One region of the Winogradskyella rapida genome, then DNA from elsewhere that is predicted to be linked to it. Evidence: riboswitches for the same ligand, from Rfam matches in the RefSeq annotation. Region 1 holds a riboswitch; each other region holds the start of a gene.

Region 1 (4,322 bases):
TTCCAATCCCAGTATGAATTCTTGCAGTCTTTGCCTTTCTTAAAGATTCAGCAGCCACTTTTATATCGTTCTCAACAGCACGTGTTAATCCACAAACGGTAGCATTTTTTACAATCTTAGAAATGGCTTCTACAGACTTAAAATCTCCAGGACTAGATACAGGGAATCCAGCCTCAATGACATCTACTCCCAATAGATCTAATCGCTCTGCAATTATAACCTTTTGTTCTGAATTAAGCTTACAACCAGGGACTTGTTCCCCATCTCGCAAGGTAGTATCGAATATTTGAATACGGTTATTAGACATTTATCAAAATATATTTATAGTATTGTCTTACGAATATATAGATTGAATTTGCCTTTAAATACCGATCTTAGTGTAACTTTACGATGTTCAGTTTAAAAAAAATATCATAAATAGCTGATTTACAGTATTATAAACCATTTTACAATTGATAACTAAAGACCAAAAAGATAATTTATTCTCATTAGTTAAGTCCTTAACTAAATCTGAAAAGCGTCAGTTTAAACTGTATGTGGGTCGTCTTGGAGTGAATTCAGACTCCAAATTTTTAAATTTATTTAATTTCTTAGACAAAGCGAAGGCTTATAATGAAAGTGCCATTTTAAAGAGTGGCATTGTAAAAAAACAGCAACTCGCCAATGTAAAATCGCATTTATATAAGCAAATCCTAATCAGCTTAAAACTGAGCCCTTCGCATCAAAATGTAAGATTACAGATTAGAGAACAACTCGATTTTGCTTCTATTTTATACCATAAAGGCCTTTACAAGCAAAGCCTTAAAATTTTAGATAAAGCGAAAGAGTTGGCCATCGTTAATGAGGAAAAAAATTCGGCTTTTGAAATTGTAGAGCTTGAAAAAGTTATCGAATCCCAATACATTACTAGAAGTATCAGCACACGCGCCGATGAACTCGCCGTACAAGCTAAAGAACTGAGCACCCTTAATGTTATTGCCAGCAAACTCTCTAACTTATCGCTTCAACTGTATAGCAATATTCTTAAAACAGGCTATGTAAAAAACGAAGATGAAGCTACTATGGTAATCAATTACTTTAACAAGCAGCTCCCTAAAGTTAATGTTGAAGATTTAGGCTTTCGTGAAAAACTATGGCTCTATAAGGCCAATTTGTGGCAAAGTTTTTTACTTCAAGATTTTCTGAATTGTTTTAAATACGCTTTAAAATGGGTGGATTTATTTTATCAGAATCCTAGCATGATTAACCTTAACCCGGTATTTTTCTTAAAAGGAAATAACTACCTCCTTGAGGCACTTGTATTCATTGGAAATAAAAATAAATTCTTAGAAAAATTCACCGAATTTGAGACTACAGTGCAGCATCCTAATTTTCCTCAAGATGAAAATGTAGCAAGCTTAGTTTTTCTTTACACTAATTTCCATCGTATTAATAAACATTTTATTGACGGTAGTTTTGAGGAAGGTTTAAGTCTTATCCCAGCCATTGAAAAAGACCTTATTCCTTTTGGCGAAAAAATTGATCAGCACCATAAAATGATCTTTTACTATAAATTTGCCAGTCTTCATTTTGGCGCCGGAAATAATAAAGCCTGTATTAAATATCTGGATAAAATTATTTCGAACAAATCCCTCTCCATGCGCGAGGACCTCTTGTGTTTTTCTAGGGTCTTAAATCTTGTTGCACATTATGAAGCCGGATTAGATTACCACTTAGAAACGCTATTACGAAGCACTTATAAGTTTTTAATTAAGATGAATGACCTCCATGAGGTACAAAAGGAAATGATTAAATTTATTAGAGGCTTGCAAGACATCTACCCTCACGATCTTAAAGATGCCTTTAGAGCGTTACACAAAACATTAAAGACGTTTGAAGACCATCCTTATGAGCGTCGCGCCTTCCTATATCTCGATATTATCTCTTGGCTAGAGAGCAAAATAGAGAATAAACCTGTAGCTGAAATCATTAGAATTAAATATTTAGCAAAAAACAATCTCTTTTAATGAGATTTTCATAAAAACATCACAAATTCTATAATTTATTTGGATTTCTAAATTTTGTGTTGCAATATTTGTATTCACAAAGTTCAAACACTTACTGAAATGTTATCAAGAAAGGTGGAGGGAATGACCCTATGAAGCCTTAGCAACCCTTAGATTTACTAAGAAGGTGCTAAATTCTACTTAATTTTTAAATTCATTAATTTAAAAATTGGATAGATAACTCAAGACTAATTACTCATCTGTAGTTAGCATTTTCTTTATAATATTTTTCTATTAAGTTCGCTTCACCCTTCGATTGCATTCGAAATTTATTTGAAGCTTATTTGGCTTTTGGTTTAATCTTTTATTAACTCAAAAACTTAGAAAAATGAGTACACAAAAATTCGCAACCCAAGCGTTGCACGCAGGACACGACGCTAGTCAAACTTCAGGAACCAGAGCTGTTCCTATTTACCAAACCTCATCGTATGTATTTAAGGATTCTGACGAGGCCGCAGGGCGCTTTAACCTTTCAGTTCCAGGGTACATTTACACCCGTTTAAACAATCCTACCAACGACATTTTAGAGCAGCGTTTAGCCGCTTTAGAAGGCGGTATTGCCGCAGTGGCCACCGCATCAGGAACCTCAGCGATTTCCACAACATTACTCACTTTATTAAGAGCAGGAGATCATATCGTAGCATCGAGTAGTTTATATGGAGGTACCTACAATTTATTAAGCGTAACCTTACCAAGACACGGTATTACGACCACTTTTGTAGACCCTTCAGATCCTGAAGCTTTTAAAGCTGCAACCCAAGAAAATACAAGAGCCTTTTTTGTGGAATCTTTAGGGAATCCTAAATTAGACGTTCTCGATTTAGAGGCCATTTCAACACAAGCCAAAGCCTTTAAAGTTCCGCTTATCGTAGATAATACGGTAGCCACGCCTTACCTATTAAGACCTATTGAGCATGGGGCCAATATTGTTATTCACTCCTTAACCAAATACATTACCGGAAACGGTACCTCATTAGGAGGCGTTATTATTGACGCAGGAACTTTTGATTGGACCAATGGAAAATTCCCAGAATTTACAGAACCTTCTGCCGGCTACCATGGTTTAGTCTATAGTGAAGCTATTGGAGCCGCTGCATTTATTGCAAAAATTAGAGTGGAAGGTCTACGTGATTATGGTGGTGCACTAAGTCCGTTTAATGCGTTTCAAATTATACAAGGTCTTGAAACTTTAGAACTTCGTATTCAGAAACACAGCCAAAATGCCTTAGAACTTGCGCAATGGTTAGAAACACAGCCTGAAGTGACTTGGGTAAATTACCCAGGTTTAAAATCGAGCAAATACAATGACCTAGCCCAAAAATACCTCCCTAAAGGTCAAAGTGGTGTGGTTACTTTTGGCGTAGAAGGCGGTTATGAAGCTGCAAAAACCATTGCAGATACCACTAAGTTATTCTCGTTACTAGCTAATATTGGTGATACGAAATCGTTAATTATTCACCCTGCAAGTACCACACACCAACAACTTGATGATGCGGCACAAAATGCTACGGGAGTAACGAAAGATCTTATTCGTTTATCAGTTGGTATTGAAGCCATTGAAGATTTAAAAGACGATTTGAAAGAAGCCTTTGCCGTTGTAAAGCAGAAGCTTTCGCTTCAAGATTAAGTTTTAGACCCTCATTTTAAATTCTAAGAGTTTTCAAACTGTTAATAAGCTTAAAACACATTCATTATATATGATGATGCTTTAAGAGCTTAACAAAGTTTGAAAACTCTTAATCAAGATTACTTAAGACACTTAGGTTCACCTCTCAGCACAATACAACATGGTACATTTACAACATATTAAAATTTCAAATTTCACAAATGAGTCGCATCAAACGACCTCTCATAATTTGTATTATCAAACTTTTGGGCAACCGTTACACAGCGCACCAATCATCTTGGTGAATCATGCGCTTACTGGTAACTCTAACGTTATTGGTGAACAAGGTTGGTGGAACGAAATTATTGGTGAAAACAAATGTATAAACATAGAAGATTACACCATTATATCGTTTAACATTTTGGGCAATGGTTTTGATAATAACGCGGAGAATCTCATTGAGAATTATAAAGATTACACCGCTAGGGACATCGCCAAACTCTTTGCTTTAGCCTTAGAGGAATTAGATATCACATCCTTATTTGCTGTTATTGGTGGTTCTGTTGGTGGTGGAATTGCTTGGGAATTAGCCGCCTTAAAACCCCGCTTAATTCAGCATCTTATCCCAATTGCTACAGATTGGAAATCTACGGATTGGGTTATTGCCAACT
Region 2 (4,322 bases), 400 kb from region 1:
TATTCACATCCGGTGATAAACTAGCCGTTTTATTGGTAGGGCCAATACTTCCGGCTACAAAACGTGGTTTTTCAGGATTTTCTTTCGTGAATTTATCCGCAACGTCTCTGGCAATTTTAGCCGATTCATAGTTGAGCTCATACACCAAATCTTCCATGTCGTAATCGGCCATAGCAATGGTAGTCCCAGAAAAGGTATTGGTTTCTACGATATCGGCGCCAGCCTCAAAATATTTAGCATGAATAGCGGCTATGGCTTCAGGTTGGGTTAGGGATAATAAATCGTTATTCCCTTGTAAAGGTGATGGGTAATCCTTAAAACGTTCGCCTCTAAAATCTTCTTCAGAGAAGCTATATTGCTGAAGCATGGTTCCCATGGCGCCATCGAGAACTAAGATTCGTTTTTGTAATTGGTCTGTTATTTTGCTCATAATATGGTTGTGTTCTCGATATAATTTTATGCCATTGTCATAAAATCACTCGAACTGACTTTAGTTTTCTAAAGCCTGTTTTAAATCGTTAATAATATCTTCAGGATGCTCTAGGCCTACAGAAACTCTGATTAATCCTGATGTAATTCCGGTTTCTAAACGAACAGATTCTGGGATTTTAGCATGTGTTGTAGAGGCCGGATGCGTCACTATAGTTCTCGTGTCTCCTAGATTTGCAGAGAGCGATAATAGTTTGATGGAATTCAAAAATTGCTTCCCTGCTTCAATGCCGCCTTTAATTTCAAAAGCTACAATGTTTCCGCCGGCTTTCATTTGTTTTTTCGCCAATTCGTATTGCGGATGCGATTTTAAAAATGGGTATTTTACAACATTCACCAAATGATGGGATTCTAAAAAATGAGCCACTTTTAACGCATTATCACAATGTCTATCGACGCGCACCGGTAAGGTTTCTAAGCTTTTAGATAATACCCATGCATTAAATGGCGATAGGGAAGGACCCGTGTTTCTTGAAAATAAATAGATCTGTTGAATCAGTTCTGTGTCGCCGACAACTACACCTCCTAAAACACGTCCTTGACCATCTATTAACTTAGTGGCAGAATGGATGACTAAATCGGCCCCAAATTTAATAGGCTGTTGCAAGTAAGGCGTGGCAAAACAATTGTCTATAATAAAAATAAGGTTATGCTTTTTTGCAAGGGCTCCAATTCGTTCTAAGTCTAAAATATCTACAGCAGGATTGGTAGGGCTCTCGGCATAGATCACTTTTGTGTTGGGCTGAATAAGGCTTTCAATCGTATCGAGCTCATCAATTTTAAAATAACTCGTTGCAATGTTCCACTTTGGTAAAATGGTATTGAATAAGGTTTGTGTAGACCCAAAGATACTTCTGCAAGATAAAATATGATCTTCAGCATTAAGTAAAGCGGCAAAAGTTGAAAATACGGCCGACATCCCCGACGCAAAGGCATAGCCACGTTCGGCACCTTCCATCAGACAGATTTTTTCTATAAATTCTGAAGTGTTCGGGTTGGAGTAACGGCTATAAATATTGCGTTCCTTTTCATCGGCAAAGGAAGCGCGCATATCTTCAGCATCCTCAAACACGTAGCTAGAGGTTAGGTATAAAGGACTTGAATGTTCTAAAAATTGCGAACGTTCTATTTGTGTGCGTATAGCTTGTGTTTCAATACGATTAGATTTCATTTTTTTCTATTTAAAAAAAATCAAAAAACTAAAAACGTCAAAAGACGTAGGTATAGAAAAAGTTATAAAGAATAAAAATTGCAGATGAGCAATTGTATGGGTTATCTATCCAATTAAGCGATAAATGAATCGCTAATTACGTAGAATTTAGCACCTTCTTAGTAAGTCTAAGGGTTGCTAAGGCATCAAAGGGTCTAATCCCTCCACCTTTCTTGATAACATTTCAATAAGTTGTTTGAACTTTGTGAACTACAATATTCCGAAAGAAAATAGGATTATACAAATTTTATTCACTTTTTTTTATTAAGAGCATATGCATTTTAATTGTAACTTTGAATTTCCCTAAAATATCAACTATGTTCGAAAATTTTTGGTTCAATGTGCAATATGGCATGAATCACGTCTTGGATATTAATGGTTATGACCATATCCTTTTTTTAATGGTACTCGCAGTACCTTATTTGTTTAACGACTGGAAACGCGTCCTTATTTTAGTGACCACTTTTACCGTAGGGCATACGCTCTCCTTGGTTTTAGCGGCTTATGGTGTGGTGCAGATTAACGGCCAATTGGTGGAATTTTTAATTCCGGTGACCATTTTAATTATGGCCTTGTACAATGTCTTTACCGCTGGTAAAACTTCTAAAAATAATAAAATAGGCTTGCTGTTTGTAACCACCTTGTTCTTTGGAATTATTCATGGTTTAGGCTTTGCAAGAGAGTTTAAAATGTTTTCTGGTCAGGCCGAAAATAAATTGGAACTGCTTATAGAATTTGCTTTAGGTATAGAAATTGCACAAATAATTATTGTTTTTGTGGTCTTGTTTATAGGATTTATTTGTCAAACGGTATTTAGATTTTCGCGTCGTGATTGGATGATGGTCTTATCTTCTATCGTTATTGGCTTAGTGATTCCTATGATTATAGAAAGCGATCTTATCAACTAAATTAAAGTTTGGTAAAATTTTAACGCGAAGTCAAAGAGGAATGTATTTTTAACCTTTTATCTTCGTTCTGAACAAGGTACGATTGCATAATACTTTTAAGGAATGTCAAAAATAAAACAGCGTCGTTACGATAAAGCGTATTTACGAATCGCTAAAGAATGGGGTAAACTCTCCCATTGCAATAGAAAACAGGTGGGCGCACTCATTGTAAAAGACCGTATGATTATTTCTGATGGTTATAACGGAACGCCTACGGGGTTTGAAAATTACTGTGAGGATGATGAAGGCTATACCAAATGGTATGTGTTACATGCCGAGGCTAATGCCATTTTAAAAGTGGCATCCTCTACGCAGTCTTGTCAAGGAGCAACTTTATACATTACGCTTTCGCCTTGTAAAGAGTGTAGTAAGCTAATCCATCAAGCGGGTATTGTTAGAGTCGTGTACCATCAAGGTTATAAGGATGACTCGGGATTAAAATTTCTGAAAAAAGCAGGGATTCAGATAGAGCTTATCGAAGATATCGATTAAGATTCCCTAAGAGGGAAATACTATGGCAACAAAAAATAAATACATACCATTAATTATCGGTGCTGCAATTGCGGCCGGGGTGGTTATTGGTGGAAAATTGAATTTTTCAGACACGTCAGATAACCTCTTTACAAGCAATAGTAAAAAGAATAAACTCAATCGGTTAATTGATTATATTGATTACGAATATGTGGAGGAAGTGAATACCGACAGTATAGTTGATGTGACTGTAAACGGTATTCTGCAAAATTTAGATCCACATTCTACCTATATTCCCAAAGAAGATTTAAAACGTGTCACTGAAAACATGAAAGGTGATTTTGTAGGTATTGGGATTAATTTTTATGCCTACCGTGATACCATTGCTGTGATTAAGCCCACCAAAAATGGACCTAGTGAACGAGCGGGGATTATAAGTGGCGATCGTATTCTTATGGCTGATAACGATACGCTTTATGGTGCTCAGATCACCAATAGTATGATTAGTCAAAAGCTTAAAGGGGATAAGAATACCTCTATTAAGCTTACCGTTTATAGAAAAGGAGCGCCGGAGTTGTTAGAGTTTGATGTTAAGCGAAAAGCCATTCCTATTAAAAGTGTAGATGCCGCTTATATGCTTACAGAAGAGTTAGGGTATATAAAAATTAACCGTTTTGCAGAGTCTACCTATAAGGAATTTAAAGCTGCTTTAAATACACTTCAGGGGCAAGGAGCTAAGAAATTGGCCTTAGATTTAAGAGAGAATCCTGGTGGTTTTTTGGGGATTGCAGAACAGATTGTAGACGAGTTTTTAGAAGATGATAAACTCATTTTATTCACTAAAGATAAGCGAGGAAAAGAAGAATATGTCTATGCTACGGGTAATGGTGCTTTTGAAGATGGTGAGATTTTTATCTTAATCAACGAGAATTCTGCCTCGGCTAGCGAAGTGGTTGCTGGAGCGCTTCAAGATAATGATAAAGGTATTATTGTAGGGCGTCGTTCTTATGGTAAAGGGCTTGTACAACGTGAAATGGCTTTGGGTGATGGTAGTGCGGTACGCTTAACGGTATCACGATATTATACCCCAACGGGACGCTCCATTCAGAAACCCTATACCAATGGAGATAGTGAAAGTTATTTCAATGATTATTATAAACGTTTACGTACAGGGGAATTGGCGCATGAAGAAAGCATCACAGTCG
Region 3 (4,322 bases), 320 kb from region 1:
TTTAAAATACAAAAACAAAACAGTGGCGCTCTGCACGTCATACGATCACAGTGATGCATTTAAAGCATTTTTAGAACAAACACAGCTTAAGGCACTAAAACCGATATGGCATTTAGAGAAAAGTCCAAAATCCTTTGGTAAGGTTGTTTTAGGGAATTCATTTTCTGGTAATCACTACGTAGGCGGTTATACACCTTATGGCTATAATTACGTTGAACTTTCATTACATGATAAGACCACAAGGTTTAAAGCAAAAAATGCAAACAACGGTAATGGCGTTCATATTTTGTATGAAAGTAAAGACACGATTATTGTAAAAGAGGTTCAAAAATTATATCACATCACCTTAAATCCTAACTCTAAATCGTTATGACTGATAGCCTCCTAAGTCTCCTGTTGATTATCGTTTTATGTGGCCATTTCGTAGGCCTTATCCTAGGGTACAAAAGGCGAAAAACAACTCTGACACTAGCCTATGTAAATGCTATTTTTGTAGTCCTTAGCTTTGTTTTTTGGGCCATTACGAGTTGGAATAACAACCTTTATAATATTGCCATTTACGAAGGATTGTTAATCTGTTTTGAAGCTTGTATTTTAAGCTTTGCGCTGTACTCCATTAAAGGTTTTGAGGATAAAACCTATGTAAAAATCATAAATAGCATAGGCTTTGGAATTCATGTATTGGCCATCATGGCTATGCTGTATTATATAAGGCTATTTAAATTTGATCAACTTTTTTAACACGAAAACAAATTTCTCATGATGCTTTTTAATAGGAATTTATGGATTGTCTTATGCTTATGCCTTCAAATTAATAGCTATGCACAATCTGAAAAAGACATGAGAATTATCCCCTTAAAAACCGGAAAGAATCCTAGGACATCATTTAAAGATTTAACTCTAGACCCCGCCCATCTCTTTATACAATCCGAACCCATAGATCAGAATTCGCCACAGATCCAACTTCAATTAAATATTGTAAAAAACGACAACACGTACACGACGTTTCTATGGTATTATGAGACGTCTGCAGATGCTATAAAAACGAACTACCCAAAAGCCTATCTCAACTATTCGTTTTCTTTGAAAGTGGACAAGCAGGACGTGCAGTTGGTTGTTGAAACATTAGACTTTGAAAACAGCATGTTTATAGATTTAGGGCAAACCGCAGTTATAGAAAACCTTAAAATGACCTACGAGACCTGTGTGGGTGAAAGCTCAATTGCTATTAATGGTCAAGAGGAAGGGTCGTTTAACACCTATACGCTGTCACTCGCTGACAAGGATTCCCAGAAAACCTTTTCTTTTACCTCCATACCCATACAGAACGGAAAGACAACATGTATGACATGGAAGACTTACAAGATCTTTATTTTGGCGGCTTCTGAAGACGCCTTAAAGTTAAAAGTCTCTAAAACCTATTTGTAAACCCTACGGACAAGTAAGCTTGTTTAAGATAAATAGCAGCTTAATAGACTTGTAAAATGCTATTTGTTGAATGAACCCGCTATGGTCTACTATAGATCAGCTCATTTTAGAACGCCGGAAAATGAAAGACAGCTCACAAGGATTTCATTTTTTTTTCAAAAACCCAAGACTAATTCATTAAAAATTAAAGATTTTACTACCTTTACATAAATAATTCAAACATCAAGAATCTTATTTATAAGATACCAACCGAGACGAGAGTCCACGGTGGTCAAAAGATGAGGACACAGCGTCAAACTAAAGTGCAACTTCCATTTTTTACTTGATGTCATTAAAATACAACTATGATGTTAAAAAAATTATGTCAATTTCTAAAATTGAGACAGGGTAAAAAAGCGAAAAGATTAGAAGCATTAAAATCCCAAAAACTGATTATCACCAAAACGGTTGTTCTAACAAAAGAATCGGACTTTAAAACGGTAGTATCTTATTTAAATAATCTAGGCATTCAAACCACCAATAAATCTATTCCAGAGATTGAAAGGGAAATAGATAAAAAAATAACGGAGAGTATCACTATAGAACTCGCAAAGCATAGCGATAGTACTAAAGTGAAACATATAGGCGAGCGCTATGCTGCAGTGACCGAAAATCGTAATTTAATGATGCTTAAATTTCATATTAGTGCCTTAAAAAGTTGGACCAAAGACCAATCTACGGAACAACCAGTAGTTAAATTTTAATTACATCAACACCTTTTGTCTTTAAGGCTTTGAGAGCCTTAGAGACACACAACCTAAAAACCCCATAACATGGAAATAAATCAAGTTACTGTTCCCAGTTTTACTGCAGAAATTACAATTGGTCTAAATAAAGGCTATTCTAATGATGCTTGGACATTAAATGACCTTAAGCATAAATTGGTACGCGCTCAGCAAAAGTTAAGAGATACAGAGCGAATTTTATTAAGTGTTAAGCTCACTTTATGTGATATCGTCTTTCTAGGGCAAGACGAACCGTCGGTAACGTTGAGCTTTATTAATTACCCTAAATTCCAAATAGAACATCAACTATTAAAAAAAGGGGTTCTTTTTATTGCTGAACAACTGATGAAGGAACTCAATCAAAATAGAATTGTAATTGTATTTAAAGATCAAACGGTTATGTTAGAGGCTAGCCATGACATCGATAATAACATCCAATTAGGACTATAAGACCCATTGTAAAGCTTCATTTTCTAGACTATTTTATCACCATCAATTAGAGATGCTTTGATTCATTATACGGACGCTTTTCATCCTTGAAAAATCTATAAATTACAGCCCTAACGATACGTCCTAAAGCAACGTTTTGTACTGAGGAAATTCCTCCAATACCACTACGGTTCCGGGGGTACTCCATGATGTCTACAAAGTAAATAGTGTTTTTTTATCCCATAGCATCTCATGTATTTCGTTAGAACAACAAAGGTGAGTCATTGGTTAAGTCTTTAAATAGAATGAACCAACATTTGGAAGCAGCTCGTTATTTCACTAACAAATTAAGGTGTAGAACCGTCCAAAAATGACACGACTTCTTTTACGCATTTTGTAAAACAAAAATCCAGAGGATTATTCAACTAAAAGCATTACATTTAAAAATAAATTAGAAGCAATAGGTTATGTGTTATTGTTATACACTATTTAAGAAACGATTTCAAACCAATAATAAAAATAAAAAATGATAATAGTAGGATTCAAAAATACACCTAGAATATTAGGTACAGTTGACAAATTTGAGTGCCCAAAATGTTTGAATAATACCAACTGGGAATTATTAAGTGTGGAAAAATATCTTACTCTATTTTTTATTCCAATTATACCTACTGGAAATGAGTATAATATAATCTGTGCTATTTGTAAGCATCAAGAAATTCTATCCAAACAAAATTTTAAGAACTATAACCTAAAATTAGATATTGAATCAACATTTTCTGAAAATAAAATTTCAGAAAATAAAAGAAACTTGAAACTTAATGAAATAAACAGAATAATTGAGGAAGACAAAAAAAATCAAAAAAATATCGCATTACAAGGTAGTAAAGAATGGTCTGATTTAGCATCAAAAAAATCAAATGAAGAATTATTATCGATTTATTTTAAAGAAAGACATAAATATAATCCTTCAATGATTATTGCTGTTAAAAATGAAATAGAAAAAAGAAAATTTAATTAATAAAACACATCGTACAAGATCGTGTATAATTCATGGCTAGTTCGGGTTTACTTGCGAAAGTCCTAGCAGACTTTCTATCTGTGATTTATTAGCTTAATTTAGCACTTAAATCTCGCAACGAAGTCATACACAAACACGTTAGCACTTAGCACCAATATAAACAAACAAGAATGGCAGTATTAATAGAAGCTTTTAATGTAGTTGTTAACGATGAAGCGTTTATAACAAAACCTGAAAAGCGAAAGTTGTTTTTAGAAACAATTACTACTAACGCGTTTTGTAGTGATGGCTTGATTTATAGAATTGGCTTTATGGATTCTCAAAATGCTTATCAATACATTAGCTTTTTAGAAAATGAAGTTGGACTTACTTATCAAGACAAATTAGGCTTTGCCCAGGATATCATCTTGGTAAATATGTTAACAGGACCAACAACAAAATGTAACTGGTTTGAATTTGAGAGAAAAAAACATTTTATAAATTTCAAAGAATTTACAAAATCTAACGAGAATTTTTCTATTGGTTGGAAGAAATATTTTTTTGCAGGCAATCCAGATAATTATTTAGTCTTCAGACAAAACAACAACCAAGAAAACTCATTTTTTAATTTTGAAGGTTTGTGTGTCCCATTCGGTTGGACTCCTGATACAGCTATTTACGAATCAAATTATATACAAAAT
Region 4 (4,322 bases), on a different contig from region 1:
TTATGGTATCGCAAACCAATATGAACGAAGCTGAAGCTTATTTTAAGAAAGCTATTGATTTAGGCTTATCTATGGATCATGATTTAGCAATGGCGAAATTAAACTTAGCCGGTATTGCATTTTCTAAACGTAGAAAACCTGAAGCTCAAAAATTATTAGCTGAAGCTGAAAAATTAGATAAGCGTGATATGTTAGCGGACCAAATTAAAATGATGAAGCAACAAATGAAAAAAGCTTCAATACCAAAGCACCAATACGGTCAACCTACATCAGCTAGACAAAACCGTAGAAGTAAACGCTAATAGCTTCTTTTACCTTGCTTTTTTCTTGGCTAACAGCGGTTGCATCCCAATTAACGCTATCGTTGTTACAAACAAAATAAGTAAATACCAGGTATTCTGAATAAGGTCTAAATAATCAATTTGACCTTTAGAAAAACTTAAAATCATCAAGACTTGTGCTCCATATGGGAGCACTCCTTGTATTATACAGGCAAAGACATCTAAGATAGAGGCTGTTTTTCTATTGGTTAAGCCGTATTCGTCATTAATTGTTTTTGCAATTGGCCCCGATATAATAATAGAAACGGTATTATTAGCAATAGCCATATTTACAGTACTCACCAAGGCGGCAATACCAAATTGGGCTGACGTTTTATTCTTAATAAGCACTTTGATTTTATTTAAAATATAATCGATTCCTCCATTAATTTCTACCAAAGCAGCTAAACCACCCGTTAAAAGTGATAACAAGAAGATTTCTGTCATATTAGTAAAACCTTCATAGGCAATTCGGGTCGATTCCATAAGGGTAAAGTCGCCATAAAACACGCCTAAAATTCCGGCTGAAATAATACCTAAAAACAGCGTTATAAAAACATTTACACCGAGAACAGATAACAGAATCACCAATAGATAAGGGAGTATTTTTACGACAGAATACACATAAGTAACCTCCTCTAGCGCATTAGATTTTAAATCTAAGCCTTGAAAGGTTAAAATCACTAAAGTGATTAAAGCCGCTGGAAGCGCAATTTTGATATTCTCTTTAAATTTATCACTCATTTTACAATCTAAAGATTGTGTGGCTGCAATTGTAGTGTCTGAGATGACCGAAAGATTATCTCCAAACATAGAACCACCTAATAAGGCACCACAAAGTACAGCGAGAGAAATATCACCTTGACCAGAGAAGCCTACTACAATTGGGGCCAGCGTTACAATAGCGCCCACGGAAGTTCCTGTTGACACCGATAAAAATGCTGCGATCACAAAAACACCTAAATAAATGTATTGTATGGCAATGTAATCTAGGCCTAAATTTACAATAGCATCTACACTGCCCGTAGCTTTTGTCACCGTAGCAAAGGCGCCTGCAAGCAAGTAAATTAAACACATGGTAAGTATCTTATGATCGCCACAACCTTTTAAAAGGGTCTGAATTTTAGACTCTACGGAAGATCTAAACATTAAAAAGGCCACAACAATCCCTACCACAACCGCTATAGGTGCTGGTAAAGCATAAAAATCATCTTTATAGATTCCGACGCCTAGAAAGGTAATAACAAATACGAGTAATGGAATTAATGCGGTAACACTTGGGGAAGCAACTTTTGGATTTTTCATTCGATTATGCCTTAAAAAAAGGAGTGCATAGCAAATCAATAGAAAAATTAGATTAACATTTTTTCCAAAGTATTGGCTTATCGCTTTAGCACCTTGCTCGTTATTGCAGGTTGCTATCTCCTTTTAGAGATTCTTGATAATTTATTTAAGGCGGCAAATATATCTATATAAACACATTTAGCACAAACTTTAACGCTTTATTATTATCTGTAACCTTCTTCTTACAATAAAGGCGCCATTAAACGTGCGGTAGCTTCTACAACTTTAGTCCGCTTAGATCGTTTCTTCCAAGAGGCTAGTTCTAATTTTTCGCAATCCTTAAGATCGGCTTTAAAAAGTGACGTCAGATCATCACTAATGGCCTTATTGTAAATTAAAGCATTCACTTCAAAATTAATATTAAAGCTTCGGTAATCCATATTAGTTGTTCCTATGGTACTAAATACACCATCCACAACCATGGTTTTTGCATGTACAAACCCTTTGGTATAGTGATATACTTCTACACCTGCTTCTAAAAGCATTTCCAAATAAGAATTGGTCGCATATTCTGCAATCCAAGAATCCGATTTTTGAGGAACAATGAGTTTAACTTCAATATTACTTCTGGCAATGACTTGTAGAGCCGTTAAAATTTCAGGATTAGGAATAAAATAAGGGGTCGTGATGTAAACATAATCTTCCGCATTGGTTATGGCAACAAATATGGCTTCCATAATATTAGACCAATCGGTATCGGGTCCGCTTGCCGCAATTTGAAGCGGTACATTAGCTTTACAGTTATGATCAGGGAAATAATTTTTGGAAATCTCTAAGGCATCACCGCTTACAAAGTCCCAAGTGGTAAAAAATAAAATCTGAAGGGGTTTTACCGCCTCCCCTACTAATCGTATATGCGTATCTCGCCAATACCTATCATTATTGGCATTAACGTAGGTGTCTGAAATATTCACCCCACCGACATAGCCAATCTTACCATCAATAACTATAATTTTACGGTGATCGCGATAATTCATTTGCCCTGTGAATTTAGAGAATAGCACAGGCATAAATGGGTGCATTTCTATTCCACACTCTTTGAGTTGGCGTTTCATTTTAGAGCTTATAGAACTTCCTACATCATCTATAACAATTCTTACTTCTACGCCATCCCTTGCTTTATCACACAAGAGATTGAGTAATTCTGTACCAATCTGGTCGTCTTTAATTATAAAATATTCTAAATGAATATGATCTGTAGCGTCTTTTATATCTTTGAAGAGGTGTTGAAATTTATCATCACCATTTTTAATAAGCGTAACTTCATTATTAATGGTGAGCTTAGATTTCTCACTGTTGTAAAGCAGTGGAATTAATTTAGATTTCTGCTCTAACAGTTCATCAACCTCATTAATGGTTTTAGTATCTAGCTCTAACTGATCTTGAATCTTTTTAATTACCGATTGGTTAAGGACATTCTTTCTGCTAAAAATCTTTGTTTTACGATATTCTTGTCCGAAAAGATAATACACAATTAAACCCAAGAAAGGCAACGCTAATAAGCCTATGATATAGCTTAGGGCCTTTGTTGGGTTTAGTTTTTTAAGCAGAATGGTAACCACTGCAGATAATGCAATGGTATAATTAAGTATGATTAATACCTGCCAAATATGATTTTTTAAATAATCCAAGGTTTAAGGATGGGTGTTATAATATCCGGCTTCTGGAATTTCTATCTCATATAATTTACGCGAACTATTATTTAAATGGGGCTCTCTTAACCAAGGGTTATGAAGTTTTAAAATCTTATAGTTGATTCCGAATTTCTTAGAGAATTGCGCAAAATCTTTTACGGCCGTATCTACCTTAACCTTGTACGTTGGGATCTCTTTGTATAAATGCGACTTATTAAAGTTGAAACCGTATTTATCAGGATGTGATAAAATTTCTTTTAGAGCTACAATTCTAAACACATAACGCCCCGTTTCTTCACCCAAAAGTAAATCGTAATAATCATTAACATCTTGAGCTTCTAAACGTCTAGAAACTCCGGCATTTCCGGCGTTATAGGCCGCAGCAGCTTTGGTCCAAGACCCTAAATTAGCTTTTGCTTTCTTTAGGTAATTACAAGCTACCTCTGTTGCCATTTCAATATGGTAACGCTCATCGACATTAGAATTGACTTCTAATCCATTCTCACGTCCTGTAGCAGCCATAATTTGCCACATCCCACTTGCTCCTGCAGGTGATTTCGCTGTTGGTATTAATCCGCTTTCAATAACCGCAAGGTATTTAAAATCGTCTGGCACCCCATTTTTCTTTAAAATAGGTTCTATAATCGGAAAATATTTTTGAGCACGCTTAAACATTAATAAACCATTAGATTGCCAATAGGTATTCACTAATAATTCACGATCCATACGCTCATAAATATCCGGATCTTCAACAGGAACGGCTTCTCCTGCAAAATTTAAGTTTTCTGGCATTTCTAAGGCATAGACATTATAATTGTTAACCACAGGATCTTCATGGCCTAAATTACGATCTGAAGGCGCTTGTGCATTCGGTGATTTTTGCATTGAAAAGATAAAGAGTCCTGAGACACAAATGACGCCTACTAAGGCTAAACTATTTTTTATAATTTTCATAAATTTAATTTTAAGTTATAACGGTTTTGAGTTCTCAAATTGGCTTTCCTCCTTTAAGTGTACCTTATGA

The links. A riboswitch is a leader RNA that binds a small molecule or an ion and turns the genes downstream of it on or off. The one in region 1 is predicted to bind S-adenosylmethionine.
Region 2: linked by a shared signal. The riboswitch ahead of ACFQ13_RS12665 (trans-sulfuration enzyme family protein) and the one ahead of ACFQ13_RS11040 (O-acetylhomoserine aminocarboxypropyltransferase/cysteine synthase family protein) in region 1 are both predicted to bind S-adenosylmethionine.
Region 3: linked by a shared signal. The riboswitch ahead of ACFQ13_RS09685 (hypothetical protein) and the one ahead of ACFQ13_RS11040 (O-acetylhomoserine aminocarboxypropyltransferase/cysteine synthase family protein) in region 1 are both predicted to bind S-adenosylmethionine.
Region 4: linked by a shared signal. The riboswitch ahead of ACFQ13_RS01160 (Na+/H+ antiporter NhaC family protein) and the one ahead of ACFQ13_RS11040 (O-acetylhomoserine aminocarboxypropyltransferase/cysteine synthase family protein) in region 1 are both predicted to bind S-adenosylmethionine.

The regions. Positions count from the first base shown of each region.
Region 1 covers NZ_JBHTKM010000063.1:831,496-835,817, forward strand. The annotation lists gene ACFQ13_RS11030 (2-isopropylmalate synthase) at 1-307, opposite strand, end outside; gene ACFQ13_RS11035 (hypothetical protein) at 456-2,006, shown strand; SAM riboswitch class I at 2,106-2,229, shown strand; gene ACFQ13_RS11040 (O-acetylhomoserine aminocarboxypropyltransferase/cysteine synthase family protein) at 2,374-3,672, shown strand; gene ACFQ13_RS11045 (alpha/beta fold hydrolase) at 3,833-4,322, shown strand, end outside.
Region 2 covers NZ_JBHTKM010000063.1:1,227,067-1,231,388, reverse strand. The annotation lists gene ACFQ13_RS12670 (homocysteine S-methyltransferase family protein) at 1-430, opposite strand, end outside; gene ACFQ13_RS12665 (trans-sulfuration enzyme family protein) at 491-1,660, opposite strand; SAM riboswitch class I at 1,759-1,882, opposite strand; gene ACFQ13_RS12660 (HupE/UreJ family protein) at 2,017-2,607, shown strand; gene ACFQ13_RS12655 (deoxycytidylate deaminase) at 2,710-3,138, shown strand; gene ACFQ13_RS12650 (S41 family peptidase) at 3,161-4,322, shown strand, end outside.
Region 3 covers NZ_JBHTKM010000063.1:511,083-515,404, forward strand. The annotation lists gene ACFQ13_RS09670 (hypothetical protein) at 1-373, shown strand, start outside; gene ACFQ13_RS09675 (hypothetical protein) at 370-741, shown strand; gene ACFQ13_RS09680 (hypothetical protein) at 760-1,428, shown strand; SAM-I-IV-variant riboswitch at 1,643-1,738, shown strand; gene ACFQ13_RS09685 (hypothetical protein) at 1,773-2,171, shown strand; gene ACFQ13_RS09690 (hypothetical protein) at 2,241-2,642, shown strand; gene ACFQ13_RS09695 (zinc-ribbon domain-containing protein) at 3,148-3,642, shown strand; gene ACFQ13_RS09700 (hypothetical protein) at 3,813-4,322, shown strand, end outside.
Region 4 covers NZ_JBHTKM010000001.1:249,975-254,296, forward strand. The annotation lists gene ACFQ13_RS01155 (DUF2892 domain-containing protein) at 1-302, shown strand, start outside; gene ACFQ13_RS01160 (Na+/H+ antiporter NhaC family protein) at 312-1,625, opposite strand; SAM-I-IV-variant riboswitch at 1,674-1,770, opposite strand; gene cls (cardiolipin synthase) at 1,847-3,295, opposite strand; gene ACFQ13_RS01170 (lytic transglycosylase domain-containing protein) at 3,299-4,252, opposite strand.